2 regions of the Pelorhabdus sp. sgz311002 genome follow, and region 1 is predicted to be linked to the other one. Evidence: riboswitches for the same ligand, from Rfam matches in the RefSeq annotation. Region 1 holds a riboswitch; the other holds the start of a gene.
The links. A riboswitch is a leader RNA that binds a small molecule or an ion and turns the genes downstream of it on or off. The one in region 1 is predicted to bind cyclic di-GMP.
Positions count from the first base shown of each region.

Region 2: linked by a shared signal. The riboswitch ahead of AC0NJP_RS15195 (putative bifunctional diguanylate cyclase/phosphodiesterase) and the one ahead of AC0NJP_RS10785 (methyl-accepting chemotaxis protein) in region 1 are both predicted to bind cyclic di-GMP.

Region 1 is NZ_JBWBCL010000006.1:63,547-71,922, forward strand. It holds gene AC0NJP_RS10775 (SpoIIE family protein phosphatase) at 1-1,644, opposite strand, end outside; gene AC0NJP_RS10780 (hypothetical protein) at 1,750-2,145, opposite strand; gene AC0NJP_RS10785 (methyl-accepting chemotaxis protein) at 2,205-3,950, opposite strand; cyclic di-GMP riboswitch class I at 4,053-4,138, opposite strand; gene kdgT (2-keto-3-deoxygluconate transporter) at 4,257-5,240, opposite strand; gene AC0NJP_RS10795 (iron-containing alcohol dehydrogenase) at 5,634-6,791, opposite strand; gene AC0NJP_RS10800 (hypothetical protein) at 6,920-7,081, opposite strand; gene AC0NJP_RS10805 (LysR family transcriptional regulator) at 7,182-8,081, opposite strand; gene AC0NJP_RS10810 (AEC family transporter) at 8,226-8,376, shown strand, end outside.
Region 2 is NZ_JBWBCL010000012.1:37,615-45,990, reverse strand. It holds gene AC0NJP_RS15225 (ABC transporter permease) at 1-299, shown strand, start outside; gene AC0NJP_RS15220 (ABC transporter ATP-binding protein) at 312-1,121, shown strand; gene AC0NJP_RS15215 (3-hydroxyacyl-CoA dehydrogenase family protein) at 1,237-2,187, opposite strand; tRNA gene AC0NJP_RS15210 (tRNA-Trp) at 2,367-2,442, opposite strand; tRNA gene AC0NJP_RS15205 (tRNA-Gly) at 2,450-2,524, opposite strand; tRNA gene AC0NJP_RS15200 (tRNA-Asp) at 2,529-2,605, opposite strand; gene AC0NJP_RS15195 (putative bifunctional diguanylate cyclase/phosphodiesterase) at 2,686-4,401, opposite strand; cyclic di-GMP riboswitch class I at 4,471-4,556, opposite strand; gene pyrE (orotate phosphoribosyltransferase) at 4,617-5,189, opposite strand; gene pyrF (orotidine-5'-phosphate decarboxylase) at 5,189-5,911, opposite strand; gene AC0NJP_RS15180 (dihydroorotate dehydrogenase) at 5,923-6,834, opposite strand; gene AC0NJP_RS15175 (dihydroorotate dehydrogenase electron transfer subunit) at 6,831-7,592, opposite strand; gene carB (carbamoyl-phosphate synthase large subunit) at 7,585-8,376, opposite strand, start outside.

The DNA of each region.
Region 1 (8,376 bases):
ACGAAAATAAGTACTTAATTGATTGTTTAATCGATGCATGGATGCTTTTGTCCAAGCTTCTTCCTGATCCATAATTTCATTAAGTAAACTATTAATAGCAGAAGTGTGCAACGCTGCGGCAATGCCATGGCCCGTTACATCCATTAAATAGCCATGTAAAATTTGCTGATTATGAAACCAACGATAGCCATAAAAGTCGCCACTTACGAGTGAAAGGGGCTGAAAAATAGTACGAATCGCAACCCTTCTATCTTGAAATGGCGGCGGCAATAATGACGTTTGTACCAGTCGAGCCAAATAAACCTGTTCTTGTAATTCTGTCTGCAATCTTTGCCGTTCCGTTAAATCACGAAAAGAAAACAAAACAAATTCTTTCCCTAAATAAGTAATCAAAGAGCTGCGCATTTCACCATAAAAGAGCTGTCCGTCCCGTCGATAATACCGTCGATTTTGTCTTGACCAAACCCCTTGTGACCGAAGGCTTACATCCATTTTTTTCGCTTCTTTTTCCGAAAGAATCCCCAGCGAAAACAGTGTTTCTTGCAACGCTTCATCGTTCGTGTAACCAAAGAGTCGGGAAAAAGCGTAATTTACTTCGGTAACAGCCTTTGTAGCAAAATCACTGACAACAATAGCCTCAGCCGACTGCTTAAGCAGAACGCGATAACGCTCCTTCTCTTCTTCTAGCGCTGACTCGGCCAGCTTTTGCTCCGTAATATCCATGACAAATAAAAGCTGCATCAAGTCCCTACCAGGCCACTCAATCTGCCTCGACTCCGCTTTATAATACACGCCTGTTGTTTTATCAAAGTATTCTTTTGATCCATTTTCCAATAGAGGACAATAATGACAAGGGGCAGATTTTCCAAAAAAGCTAAAGCAGCTTTGTCCAATCACGCGTTTGCCATAAAGTTGTTCCATCGAAACACTTATATATAGCAACTGCCACGTTGCAGCATCAATCACATAAGCCAAGCCAGGCAATACTTGCACAATATTATTTAAGATTTGCTGTCGTTCCTGATTTTCTAGCAACGCTTTTTCGATCATATTGCGGCTTAAGACTTCTGCTACTAAGGGAACCATTCCCTCAATCAAAGCGACAATATCCGCTTGAATTTGATTGGGTCGCATATCAGCAAGATGAATCAGCCCCATTATTTTTCCTTGATAAACAATCGGAATCATGGCCGCACTTTGAAATCCTGTAGCAACGCAAATTCCTCGATAATTGCCAAGATCCGCTTCACTAAGTAGACCCTCTAATTGAGAAAAAGCAGGTAAAATATACGAGCCTTGTTCATTTATCAAATGCAAATCGCACGGCAACAGCCTTCCGGCGGCTAGACGGGTGCAAATACAATCCCCGTTGGAAATTTGCACAAAATTTTCTTGTTCCCAAAACTCTTGACTGAAACCAGTATAAGCTTGATAAGGAATCCCCCCCTGCTCATCAAGAACGCGGATTCCTACACATTGACATTGAAATTCCTTTTGCATGAACTGAACAAGCGATATAAGAAATTCTTCCTTTGATGCAACAGCGCTACAGCTATAAATCAATTGTTTAATCGCCTCAAGGCGATCTGTATTGGCGGTAGAGTCGCCAATTGTAGTAATTTTCCTCACTTTTTTCTGTTTCATTTACGCTTCCCCCTCTACCGACGCTGTTATTCATAGTAACATTTTGACACAATTACGCCAAACCCTGCCGTAAGCTCCAAAAAGAAAAGAGCCATTAGGCTCTTTTCATGGCAGAAATTGAATTGTAATTTCGCTCAAATAAGGCACTACCGCGGAAAACGGCTCCTCTAGATAATTTTTATCATCAGCCAAAACCTTTTCTAAAACGGTACGTTCTAACGTCACAAAAGGTTTTATTTTTCCTAAAAAGGGATGCTGGAACTGAGGATCAAGCGTGTTTGATTCGACCGTCTCAATTTTAAGGCCTTTCAGTAAAAATGTATACTCACCAACTATCTTGCCTTGCTCCAGAATACGGATCGCCGCCCGATTTTCTTGGTTCGCCATCACAGAATTGACCATCCCCATAATATGAGGATGTTTTGCACCAAGCGCTTCAACATTGCGCAAATGAAAGGGAACAATTTGGTCGCGAATCAATTGATCTAATTCATCACCCATGGTACAACCTCCTAGTATCATAATATACTAGAGTACCCTGTTTTTTGTTAACAATACCCTTATAGCTTGAATTTGCGAATCGCTGATTGAAGTACTTCCGCCATGCGCGCCAGTTCCTGACTTGAGGCAGCAATCTCTTCCATCGAAGCCGATTGTTCTTCTGTAGCAGCTGAAACAGTCTGAGTTCTACCAGCTGTTTCGCGACTTACCTGATCAATTTGCTGTACTGAGGCAGCAACAGTTTTGCCATTGCCTGCCATTAAATCAATTGCCTGGGAAATACCTTGCACTTTTTCTGTCACATCACTAACCAGTTCCTTGATTTCCCCAAAAACACCACCTGCTTCTTCGACAACAGCAGTACCGGTTTTCACTTCCTTTGTGCCTGTTTCCATTGCAGCTACAGCGGCATCCGTATCGACTTGAATGTCACGAATCAAAACTTCGATCTGTTTAGCCGCATCTTGGGACTGTTCCGCTAATTTTCGCACTTCTTCCGCTACGACAGCAAAACCTTTGCCTTGTTCTCCTGCGCGAGCCGCTTCAATAGCAGCATTGAGGGCTAGCAAGTTAGTTTGCCCGGAAATGCCGGAAATAGTTTCTACAATTTGCCCGATTTCTTTGGATCTTGCCCCTAAATTAGCAACAACTTGCGCCGATTCCACGACAGTTTTTTCAATATGAGCCATCTGCTCATTTGCTTTTTGCACACGGGCCGTACCAGAAAAAGAAGCTTTCGCCGCGGCTTCCGCCACCTGGCTAACAGCCAGTGCGTTAGCCGATATCTTACCCATTCCCTGCGACATTTCTTCTACCGTTGCGGCAGCTGCATCAACGGCTTTCGCCTGCGCTAAAGCGCCCTCGGCAATCTCCGTAACCACAGTTGCAACCTGCGTTGAGGCCCGCGCTGACTGATCAGCACTTGCCGTTAACTCTTCTGATGACGCCGCCACTTGCTCTGACTGTTTGGCTACCGAACCAATGAGTTCACGCATACTCTCCCTGAGATGCGCCAATGACATCGCAACTTGACCAAATTCATCGCCGCGATTGACAAAGGCAGGCGGCAATTGCACCGAATAATCACCACTAGCCATTTGATCAAGCGCTTGTGTCATTACCTGCAAAGGCTTCACAACCATCCGAGTTAACACAAAACTAAGCAAAACACTGACAGCAAGAATCAGTACCATAACAGCCAGAGAAAAGAACTGAACGCGGGCCGCATTTTGAGCAGAGTCTGCTACGATATCAGTTACCACTTTTGCTTCATTGGCTTCAATCGCAGCCAACGCGGCCTGTAATTGCTGCGCAAAGGGCGTTAATTCTTTGGTTACTGCCGCCGCTTCGGCTTCAGCTTTAGCCTGCAGGGCGCCGTTTCCCGCTTTTTTGGCTTGCTGCGCCTCCACTAAGCGAGGAATCAATCGCTCTTTAACCCCAGAATAGTACGTGTTCGTATTGTTAACTAGCTTTTCAACCTCTGCTTTATCAGACGAACTCGCTTTCGCTAATAGTTGTTGTTCTAATTCAACCACTGTATCCATTTTCCCAATAAACCCCTGACGGTATTTATCATCACCATCAGCAATAAATCGACGAATTTCCAAAACAGCGCCTGTATAAACATTCTCGGCCTTAGCAGCTGTTAAAGCTCTTGTATTAGAGCTGCCAATAGTACTAATCGCGCTAGCATTCTTACCTGATTCATGATAAAAACCAATTCCCAAAACCAGAATCAATACGATCATAACCAAAAAACCAATTCCAATTTTCATGCCAATATTCTGCTTTCCCGCTTGTATCACTGCCAAAAAATTCATCCCCCTCTATATTATAAAATGTAAAAAAACAATAAAAAACGTCAGACTGCCTGCTGCGAATCTGACGATGGAGATACAAAATAACCAACTAGCAACCTGGCGATCATGGACCTTCGTCTTTAGACCCAGTGGCTTTGCGTCCTTGTTTTTCAACAAGTTTGCCCAATGGTGAATCAATATCTTTTCCTATAACAGTTAAAAGATTACAGTATATTTGGAAATTTGTCAATAAATGAAAAAGAGCATTATCGAAGCAGAAAAACTTGCTTCAATAATGCAAAGAGGGCCTCGTTAATAGCTGGTTTTTTCTACTAAAGTATCGCCTTTTCTGCGTTTGGCATAATTACTCCACCAAGCAGTAATTATCGGCACTAAAACAGATGTTACAATAACAGATGTGGCGACAAGCGCCGTTGCTGCCTGGGCAACAGGTTCAAACGCCGGATTCATGCCAGCAATAATAATAGGATTCGTTACAGCGGCGCCAGCCGTACTAGAAGCAGCAATCCCTGCCGTTCCATTGCCGCCGCCAATAAATTTATCAGCAAGCATAAGCGGAATTCCTGTAATAATAATAACACCAACACCAAGTAAAATACCAAGTAAACCTGTTTTTAGAATCACACTTAAATCAATTGTATTTCCTAGCGCAAAGGCAAAAAAAGGAATCATTGTATGTGTCGCCTTGCCAAAAAATTCACGCAGTTCGTGGTCGAGATTCCCTAAAGCAAAACCAACGAGGAAGGGTAAAACCGCACCGACAAACAAGTGTGGTTCAAAGGAGGCAATACCGGCTCCACCTAAGATCAACATGGTAACGAGCGGACCTGATTCAATGGACATCAATACAAAAGCTCCCGCTTCTTCCTGAGTACCATATTGCTGCATAATCGAAGCGTAAAGACCGCCATTCGTCATATCCATAGCTGCAATAATAGCTATCGTAGAAAGTCCGGCAAAAAAACCATTTTGAATCCCATTACCAGGAAGAATACTCGCCGTTACTAAGGCGACAACCCAAGCAACAGCAATTTTTGTTATCACTAAAGTACCTGATTTTTTCAGTACAATTCCAGTAGCGCGAACATCAATCGCTGCCCCCATACAGAAAAACCAAACAGCTAAAATTGGTACAGTTCCTGTAATCAAGCCATTGGTAAACGATCCGAAATACTTGCCTGACCAAGGAGCAAAAGTGTGACACAGAGCTCCTAAAAACAATGGAACTAACATGAGACCGCCAGGAATTTTATCAATTTTCTGTTTAATTTGCATATTCTAGCCTTCCCTTCTGTCATTAAATTGCGTATTAATTCATGAATCTATTAATAATATAAAAATTCATCGCCAAAATCTCTTTCTCGCTATTTAATAACTTAAAATTCATTAGTGTACCGGTTTACATTACACAAAAAGACTGTTTTTGCAGCAATCCCACATTTATTTTGCTGAAACTTCTTATTCGTCTATTACAACCCCCTTTTTAAAATTCCATATTATAAAACTTTATTTCACGAATTTTATAATTTTATTATATATTTCATTTTTTGTTTTTACAAGAATATTTCCACAGTTCTAATAATAAATTTCACAATGTGGAATACTAATTCATTTTCATTTATCAAAAAGGGATCTAAGCTGCTGATTTGCAGCTAGATCCCTTATACTTTATAAAGCAGCCAGCAAGATTTTTCTAACTTCCGCTGGTGTAATATCAGCATTTTCCCCTAATTTTACCATGCCGTGTTTTTCTAAACTCTTAACCACTTCTTCAACAGCATCAGCGCCTAAGTGATATTCAGAAAGATGTGTTGGCACGCCCATCGCAACAAAGAATTCACGCGTTTTTGCAATCGCTTGCTCAATCCGTTCCTCTTCCGGCAAATTCCCTAATGACCAAATTCGGTCTGCATATTGAAGCAGCTTATCACGCTTCTGCTCTTTTCGGACAGTCAGCAGCGCTGGTAATACGATCGCCAACGTTTGGGCATGATCCAATCCGTAAAGCGCTGTAATTTCGTGGCCGATCATGTGGGTGGCCCAATCCTGCGGAACGCCTTGACCGATCAATCCATTTAGCGCCAAGGTAGCACTAAACATCCAGTTTGCTCGTACATCATAATCGTCCGTCTTCGCAATAGCTTTTGGCCCTTCTTCGATTAGGGTAAGCAGCAAACCTTCCGAAAAACGATCCTGCACCTTGGCTTGTACGGGATAGGTCATATATTGTTCCATCACATGAATGAAGGCATCAACAACACCGTTGCCAACCTGTTTCATTGGCAGTGTATAAGTGTACTCGGGATCAAGAATTGAAAATTTCGGAAACAACAGTGGATTAGAAAACGCCAGTTTATCTTTCCATTCTTTTCGACTGATAACACCTGTCGGATTCATTTCTGATCCTGTAGCAGGCAAGGTAACAATCGTTCCAAACGGAACAGCCTCGTGAATGGCCAAACCTTTCGCTACAATATTCCACGGATCCTCTTGTGTAAAAGGAACAGCTGCTGCAATAAATTTCGTACCGTCCATAACCGAACCGCCGCCAATTGCCAGTAAAAAATCATACTTTTCTTTTCTAATCTTTTCTACTGCCTGAATCAGTGTTTCATAGGCCGGATTCGGTTCAATACCGCCGAATTCACCAATTTCGAACTCCTTTAATGCAGCTTTCACTGCATCAAGAACACCCGTCTTTTTTACACTGCCGCCGCCATAAATTAAAAGGACTTTTGATCCTGCCGGTATTTCTTTCGGCAGACGTTTCACCTGATTTTTGCCAAAAAGAATCTTAGTTGGGTTTTGAAACTGAAAATTATTCATCTAACCAGCTCCTTATCCATTCTATTTTCTAAATTTTCCACAAAAATCAAAATTCACCTGCTTAATTTAATGACTTTTTCAAAGAAAAAACCGCCCAAATCATATTTCGGCGGCTAAAACGATCACTATTATTTTGCCAAAAGACTAGCAACTAGATGATAATCGATGGACCTCATGTCACCAGGCACTTTGTCAACACCGACTAAAAAAGCTACTTTAAAACGAGCGCAAATATTAAAATCCTTCGTATTTACAGCGCACGTTTGGCAGTTGCTTTTAAATGGGCACATGCTAAAAATCCCCCTGTCACTTCACAAAATTTACCATATTTAAAATATTTGGTTGTAGTATAACACACTCCCTTATTAAATAGCAATGCCTCTCCCGGCTTTAATTGTCGCTATTTTTCGGCAAATCATTCCCTTTACTAAGCAAAATTTGTAGAAACCGTGTCGCTGCCGTCGATAATCGTCTATGTCTAAGCCAAACAATCGCTTTTTTAATTTCTAATGGAGAATTTTCTAGCTCACGATAAAGCAAATGCTGGCTAGGAATCAGTCCAAGTACCGAACGCGGCACAACGGCTAAACCAATCCCCTCATTCGCTAATACGAGAAGTGTCCGTATATCGTCGCCACTACAGCAAATAAAAGGATCAAAACCAACCATTTTGCAACATTTTTTAATCATCATTTCATTGCTTTTATGTAATAAAAGCGGCTTATTTTTCAAATCCGCTAATGCGATCGCCCCCCTCCCCCTCTCTCCTTGCCACCTTTCGCTCATGGCAACAAGCATTGGCTCAGAGGGCAGATCGAGAAAATGATAAAAAGCCGGATCAAAGCCAGAGCGCACAATCCCGATTTCAATCCGTTTATTTTGTAAGAGTTCTAAAATTTCCTGCGTATCGCCCTCGCGTAATTGAAATTGGATTTCCGGATATTGTTCATGGAAATCGCGGATTATGCCTGGCAACAACGTTACACCAGAAGAAGCGATAGTACCAATCGCTAACGTACCGCGCTGGCCCGCCTGAGCTTCCTGCACTTCTTGAACTGTGGTTTGAATTAAATCAAGAATCATACCTGTTCTTTCATAAAGAATCCGACCAGCTTCAGTCAATCGAATTCGTCGATTTCCCCGCTCAATCAAATGAACGCCAAGCTCGCTTTCTAACAGCTTTAGCTGCTGACTCAGCGAAGGCTGAGCCATAAATAACCGCTTCGCAGCTCCAGTTACATTACCTTCTTCCACAATAGTCCGAAAGTATGTTAATTGTTTTATATCCACTTCGTTAGCCTCTTTTATTGTTTTTTCCTATAGAACAAACAGTTTTTACCTATTATTCATAAAATATCATCTTTGTTATAATAATACATAATTTAGCCAACAAGAACAACGAATAGTCTTGTTTCGCTCGCAGGAGGAAATTTCATGGCCTTTTTTCAAGCAATTACTAGTTTAATGACCATAGTAATTATGGTCTCACTTGGTTATTTTCTGACAAAAGGCGGCTGGTTTAGAGGGGAAAGCGTCCCCTTAGTTCCCCGCCTAGTTAATTATGTTGCCTTGCCGACATACATGT
Region 2 (8,376 bases), on a different contig from region 1:
AAAATTTTGGCGCCAATCGAAAAGACTTTTACCTTACCGTTGCACTTCCCGGTGCTTTACCTATGATTTTTGCTGGATTAAAGTTAGGTATGGGCATGGCTCTGATCCTCATCGTAGCTGCTGAAATGTCGGCTGCAAAAGCCGGTGTCGGCTGGATGATCTGGCGTTCTTACGACATGTTTGATATTGAAACCATGTTTGTCGCGCTCATCACGCTCTCGATTCTTGGTTATATTTTTTCCCTCGTGCTCGACGGAGTCGAAAAAATCGTCCTCCCCTGGAAAAAACAGGATTACTAGGAGGTCTCGCCCTTGAACAAAAACAAACCTTGCATCATCCTTCAAGACATGGAAAAAAGGTTCGCAACACCAACTGGCTCGATTACCGCCTTAAGCAAAATTAATCTCGTCGTAAATCAGGGAGAGTTTGTCGTGATTGTCGGACCGAGTGGCTGCGGCAAAACCACATTATTACGTATTCTAGCAAATCTAGATCGGCAGAGCAGTGGTAAAATAAAAATCTTACACCAAAATCTTCACCAACCACTTACCTCTATGGTGTTTCAAGAACAATCTATTTTTCCCTGGATGACTGTGATTGAAAATGTTTCATATGGTCTGCGTCTGCGCGGCATGAAGAAAAAAGACCGCTATGAAATCGCCGACCGCTACATTTCTATGATAGGACTACAAGATTTTTCCTCAGTCTATCCACATCAGCTTTCCGGCGGAATGAAACAGCGCGTAAGTGTGGCAAGAGCTTTTGCCAATGATCCAGAGATTCTATTGATGGATGAACCCTTCGGCGCCCTTGACGAACAAAACCGCCTGATTTTACAACAAGAACTTTTAAAAATCTGGAATCAATATCAAAAAACGACTGTTTTCATTACCCACAGTATTGACGAAGCCCTGGTATTAGGGGATCGAGTCGTTCTCATGTCGGCTCATCCCGGCACCATTAAAACGATCATTCCTGTTGATCTGCCTAGACCACGGGAAATTTCAGATCTTCGCACCTCGACTCACTATCAGGAACTCTTTAAAAAAATTTGGCTCCTCCTAAAGGAAGAAGTCGTTAAAGTAAACCGACATACTCTACCACATCCCAAGGGAACATAATAGTAAACCCAAAATACTAAGAGGCCAAACAAAAAAGAGCTAGAGCGAAAATATCTCATTTCGCTTATAGCTCTTTGTATTATTCTACGCTAACCATCTTCTGTTTATCACATCATTAGTCTTTGATCTGATCGCGTTTCAGCCAATCGATTAAAATAGTTTCTCTAAAGCTTTTAATTTTTTCTAACGACTCAGGCGTCCAGTCATAAAGACCTGTACCAGTTTTGGCGCCTAGTTTTCCTGCAGCCACAGCTTCCTGCAATAATTTTGAGCCTGTTGTCTCATTGCATAAATCAGCTAACAAATAGCTGGAAATATTATTAAAAATGTCAAGTCCGCCTAAATCAGCGCTTTCCAAAGGACCTGTTGTAGCTAAACGACGGCCAAGACTATATTTCATGGTTGTATCAACCGCTTCTGGCGTAGCAATGCCCGATTCTACAATATACAAAGCTTCTCGCAGCAAAGCCAGCTGTAGTCTGTTACCGATAAAACCAAGAGCTTCCCGTTTTAAGGCAACAGGTTTTTTCTGAATGAGTTCCATGAGCTTCCAAGTGATTTGTACGGTTTCCTCAGAAGTTCCTTTACCTGGAACAACTTCGACAAGTGGAACTAGATGAGGCGGATTCCAGAAATGAGCTACGACGAATTTATCTTTGCGCTGCAATGGTTCAGCAATCGCAGTAGGACTCAAGCCAGACGTATTTGTGGCAAAAATGGTATGAGGCGCGCAAAGTTTATCAAGCTTACCCCAAATTTCCTGTTTAATAGCCAGTTCTTCGGCAACAGATTCAATAATGAAATCAGCCTTTTCAGCAACGGCTTCCAGTGTTGTTACACCTTCTACACGCGCTAAAATAGATGCTACATCATCCTCTTTTACCAAGCCATTAGCGACATAAGTTTTTAAGGCGCCTTTGATACTGTTAACGCCGCGCTCAATACTGCTTTCAGACCGACCATACATTTTTACTTCATAGCCGGCCATGGCAAAGGCCAAAGCTGTACCAAAACCCATGGTTCCAGTACCTAGGTTCCCAATGACTTTAATGTCTTTTACATCCATTCTGTCTCCCCCTCATCAACTCAGTTGCAAAAGCGTTTTGTAATTTTACAAATTATAGAATAATTATAACATTTTTAACCGATTCTTGCACTGTAAAAATTATTACGACTAAATATATTCCTTATTTTTAAATTTTCGTATAAAAAAGAGATGCATAAAATGCATCTCTTTTGAGTTTCTGGCAGGGGCAGAAGGACTTGAACCCTCAACCAATGGTTTTGGAGACCACTACTCTACCAATTGAGCTATACCCCTATGAAATTGGAGCGGAAAACGAGATTCGAACTCGCGACCCTCGCCTTGGCAAGGCGATGCTCTACCACTGAGCTACTTCCGCAATATGGCGACCCGGATGGGACTTGAACCCACGACCTCCGCCGTGACAGGGCGGCATTCTAACCAACTAAACTACCGGGCCGAACCAGCTTTTATATAATAACATATTATATATACTTTGGCAAGAACTTTTTACTAGTACTTTTTCTTCTCGCATTTACCTTAGCAGCAGCTTTGACAAAACTGCTTGGAGACAAGAACTTCCTCTAAAGATGCAGGTCTCCCTAAATAATAACCTTGCCCACAATCAACTTCTAATTTCTTTAAAATATGCCAAATGGCATCATTTTCGACAAACTCAGCAATCGTTTTCTTTCCCAACGTATGGGCTACCGCATTCATCGCTTGTACAAGAGCCTGTTGCTTGGGATTATTCTCTAGGTTTCTTACAAAGGATCCATCAATTTTCAAATAGTCAACTGGCAGCTTTCCTAAGTGAGAAAAAGAAGAGAAACCGACACCAAAATCATCTAGAGCAAAATGACAGCCGAGCTTCTTTAAACCATTAATCCATTTTTCTACTATTGATAAATCCTTGATTGTCGCACTTTCTGTAATCTCAAAACCAAGTCGATTTGGCTCTATGCCGCTTTCTAGTATAGAGCGTTCAATCCAGCTTAAGAGCCCTTCATCACTCAGGGTAAAACCTGATAAGTTCACAAAAATTCTTAACTGCGGCTGATTTTCAAGTACCGAAAGTGTTTTCGATATCACCCAGCGATCAATAGAGGCTATGAGACCACTCTTTTCCGCCACAGGAATAAAGTCAACTGGTGAAATAATATGGTCACCATCTATTAGCCGGATCAGCGCCTCATAATGAATAATGCCCTTGCCTGACTGATAAATAGGCTGAAACACTAGTTTAAACTGATCACGTCGTAATGCCTGATAAATTAAAGCCACTTTGCGATTCATTTCAAAAATACGACGACGGTCATCAATATCACTGATAAGCATAACCCGGTTTTTTCCGGCTTCCTTAGCCTGATGAACCGCGGCATCTACATAAGAAAAAATACGTTTTACTTCAACCGCTTCATCAATATAGACAATACCAATACTTGCCGTAACGCGAAGAGGAATTTTGCTGGCATCGACATAAAAGTTTTCTTTTTCTAATGTTTTTAAGAGCCTTGTAGCCATGCAGTTCGCCTTTTCCAAGGTAGTCTCATACAGAAAAATTAAAAACTCATCGCCGCCTAAACGGGCTAAAAAATCACCTTTACGCAGGTTGCGCTTCAATAATTTTACAGCCTGTTGCAATAAACGGTCACCCGCCTTATGGCCATACGAATTATTGACAAGATTAAAATTATCAAAATCAAGTAGCAGTAACGCGCTTTTTTGCGCCACACAACCATTTGTGCCTGTCTTTTTCAAATGTTCTTCTAAATAGTAGCGGTTTGGAATATCTGTAAGATAATCATAGTGGGCCAAATGCCATAGTCTTTCTTCCATCTGCTTGCGATGACTAATATCACGGATAATACTCAATAAAACAGGCACCCCAGCTACAATGCTTCGTTGCGATTGAACCTGCACGTAAAAAACCGTACCATTTTTCCGCTTATGCTTTGCTTCAAAACAAACGCCGGCGGCTCCGGCTAATTTCATCTGTTCTAAAATTAGAGCTGCTTCCGTACCGTCTTCCCGCACATCAAAAATCGTTAAAGCTGTGAGTTCTTCCGCTGAGTAGCCATAGACACGAAGCGCAGCATCATTACCTGCTAGAATTTGCCCTTCTAAAGCTATAAATAAAATAATATCTCCTGTCTTTTCTGCGAGAACCTGATATTTTTGAATCTGCGCTTCTATTTCGGCAAACAAAATCTTTTCTTGCGCCTTTCCTACCGACTCAGAATCATTTTTCTTCACAAAAAATCCTCCTACCTCGCGCTCTCAAAAAAATAAAAGACCAGGCCTGACACCTGGTCTATCTATACAGGGAGCAACCTGGCAATCATAGACATCCTGTCTTTAGACCCATAGCTTTGCGTCCTTATCTTTCGATAAGTTTGCCATATTCATTATCTTTATTTATATCATAACATGCTAATAACTGTCAATTCAGGACTTCTTAAATAGTTTACTTAAATTTTCCGACTGCCCCGTTTGGTAATAGGAGTTCCGGCTTTGCAAGCGGGACATTCTTCTGGTGCAAAAGACGCCACATCAAGATGCAACAACGCCTCAGTCGGCGCTTCAAAGGAAGCTTTACCACCGCTGCGATCCACAAGAATCCCCACCCCAGCAATAATTCCGCCTGTTGGTTTAATTGTGTCAATCACTTCCTGCACCGAGCCACCTGTTGTAACGATATCTTCCACGACGAGAACGCGTTCACCGGGATCGACGTAAAAACCGCGCCGCAGTGCCATTTTGCCGTTTTCCCTTTCCGTAAAGAGCGCTCTTGTACCAAGCTCTTTAGCCACTTCATGAGCCAAAAGAATACCGCCAGTCATCGGTCCGATAACTACGTCAATCTTAGCATCACGAAATTTTTCAGCTAAAGCTTTGCATAACGTTTCGGTATGTTTCGGCTGCTGCAGTACCTGAAATTTCTCAACATACATCATACTATGACGGCCAGAGGTCAATAGAAAATGGCCTTCTAAAATCGCCCCAGTTTGTATAAATAACTCTTTTACTTCTGCTTCAGTCATCATACCGTCTCCATTTCTGCTAGTATTTTTTCTACGGCCAAGTTCTTGTCGGCCGCCTGCGTAATAGGCCGCCCAATAACTAAATGCGTTGCCCCTGCCGTAAGAGCCGCTGCTGGCGTACTGGCGCGACTTTGATCTTGCAATGCTGCTCCGGCTGGTCGAATTCCCGGCGTGACGATCAAGAAGTCGTCGCCGCAGGCTTTTCGAATCATCGCGGCTTCATGAGGCGAAGCGACAACGCCGTCCATCCCCGCCGATTTAGCTAGCTTAGCTAACGTTAAAACTTCTTCACCAATCGCAAGCGGGCAGCCCACTTGCTTCAAAGCTACCTCGTCCATACTTGTTAATATAGTAACAGCTAAAAGTTTGGGGACCTCACGATTTTCCGCCGCAGCACTTTCCTTCACAGCTTGAGCGGCGGCCTGCATCATAGCAAAGCCGCCAAGAGAATGAAGTGTCATTAGCGAAACGCCTAACTTCGAAAGCGCTGCCGCACTTTTTGCCACAGTATTAGGAATATCATGAAGCTTCAAATCTAAAAAAATCGATTTGTTTTTGGATTGCAGATAACGCAATACCTCATTGCCTTGACTATAGTAAAACTGCATGCCTACTTTATAAAAGCTGACAGAATCGCCTAGTTCGTCAACAATCTGTTTTGCTTCCTCAAGCGTATTTACATCTAAAGCAACGATACAGCGTGAATTACTTTTCGCACTCATACCTGTTCTCCTTATCCAAATTTCACCTTACCAACAATCTCGCTAATATGGGAAATGCCCCGTTTCGCCAAATAATCGTCAAGCCCTGCCGCCACATCAACCATAGCAGAAGGATTCATAAAATTCGCTGTTCCTACGGCAACGGCGCTGGCGCCAGCCAGGAAAAACTCAACAGCATCTTCTGCTGTCATAATGCCTCCCATACCAATTACAGGGACAGAAACGGCCTGAGCTACCTGATAAACCATACGCACAGCTACAGGTTTCACAGCAGGCCCTGATAGACCTCCCATGCCGTTCCCTAGAATGGGTCGCCAGGAGTGAATATCAATGGCCATGCCCAGAAGTGTGTTAATTAAAGAGATCGCATCCGTTCCGGCTTCCTCTACCGCTTTAGCCATAGAAGCAATATCCGTAACGTTCGGCGAGAGTTTCGTAATGACCGGTTTATCTGTATTGGCTTTTACTGCCCGCACTACGCTGGCGGCGCTTTCTTCCTGAACGCCAAAAGCCATGCCGCCTTGTTTGACATTCGGGCAGGATATATTGATCTCAATACCGGCAATCGGCGCATCAGCCAGTTTAGCCGCTAATATACCGTATTCTTCTACTGTATTCGCCGAAATATTAATGATGATCGGCGTGCCATACGTAGAAACCTTCGGCAGAATTTCCGTTAAAAAAACGTCCACACCGGGATTTTCCAAACCAACAGCATTCAGCATACCTGCTGGTGTTTCGGCGATGCGATGACCGGCATTGCCAGCACGAGGTAATAGGGTCGTACCTTTGACGACAACAGCGCCTAAATCTTCGAGCGGCGCAAAATCTTGATATTCCAGACCGAAACCAAAAGTTCCCGACGCGCTCATAACTGGATTTTTCATGGAAATCCCAGCAATTTCTGTAGCTAAACGGTTCATAAAGACATCACCTCGCTGCTAAAAAAGACAGGTCCATCGGTACAAACCTTAACGCGTTTTTCGCCTTTCGCCGCACAAGTGCAGGAAAGACAAGCCCCCACGCCGCAGGCCATATATTCTTCTAAGGAAACTTGGCAAAGCACACCCGCTTCTTGCGCCGCCTTCGCCACAGCCTCCATCATAATTTTCGGACCACAAGTATAAATCATGTCATAGCCCTTTGTTAAAATTTCCGGCAATAAATCAATACACAGACCTTTTGTACCACAAGTTCCGTCATCCGTAGTAATCTGTATATCTTGGCAAACACTTTTGAAATAGTCCGGCCAAATCATTTCTTCCGCTGTTCGTCCGCCCATGACGACAGTCATGGGTTTTGGACAAAGAGATTTTGCCAGATAAATGAGCGGCGCAGTACCAATCCCGCCGCCTACCAGCAGAATTTTTTCGCCTTGCACCGCAAAAGAGTTTCCTAATGGGCCTAGCAGATCCACTAGTTCACCAATTTTTTTATCAGCCAGGGCAATAGTGCCCTGGCCTGCTAGTTTATAAATTAAAGTAATCGTTCCTTGCTTCGCATCGGCATCAGCAATACTGATGGGGCGCCGCAAAATATGAGTCGCGCCGACGGCCACATGAACAAACTGCCCCGGCTGAGCCATAGCCGCAATCTCCGGCGCTTTTAGCACAAGCTCGCGCAGAGTCGGCGCTAGAATCTTGTGAGATACAATTGCCGCTTCTTCTCGAACTTTAGCCAAAATAATCCCTTCCTTCTACATAGTCCTGTAGAGCAAGAACATAGGTAAGACGCCGTTCACGCATAACTGTAAGTACCCGCAGAACAGAATTTGCCGTATCAAGCGAAGTAAGACAAGGAATTCCATTTTCGACAGTGGCCCGACGAATCTTGTAGCCGTCACGTTCCTGTTCCTTGCCACGTGTTAACGTATTAATGACAAGATTGATTTTGCTGCTACGAATGAGATCAAGAATATGCGGCGGCGCTTCGCTGACTTTCGGCACACGACTCACGGCGATTCCTCGATCAGTCAAGTACTTCGCCGTTCCTTCTGTCGCCATGAGCTGATAGCCCAGTTCTTCAAACCCTTTGGCGATCGACAGAACTTCCGATTTATCTTTATCATTGACAGTGATCAAAACAGTTCCTTCGCGAGGAATATTCATGTTTGATCCGATCAGCGCTTTGTAAAGAGCCCGTTCATAGTGATAATCGAGACCCATAACTTCCCCAGTTGATTTCATTTCAGGTCCAAGTGAAATATCAACTTGCTGCATTTTCGCAAAGGAGAAGACTGGCGCTTTTACTGCTACATAAGGTTTTTCCGGTAACAGGCCGATTGGGCAGCCTAGCGACTTCAGTGTCGCGCCCATAGCAACGCGCGTAGCTAAGTTTACCATGGGAATGTTGGTTACTTTGCTAAGGAACGGAATGGTGCGGCTGGACCGAGGATTTACTTCGATAACATAAACCTGTTCATCCACAACTACATATTGAATATTGATCAAGCCTTTTACGTTTAA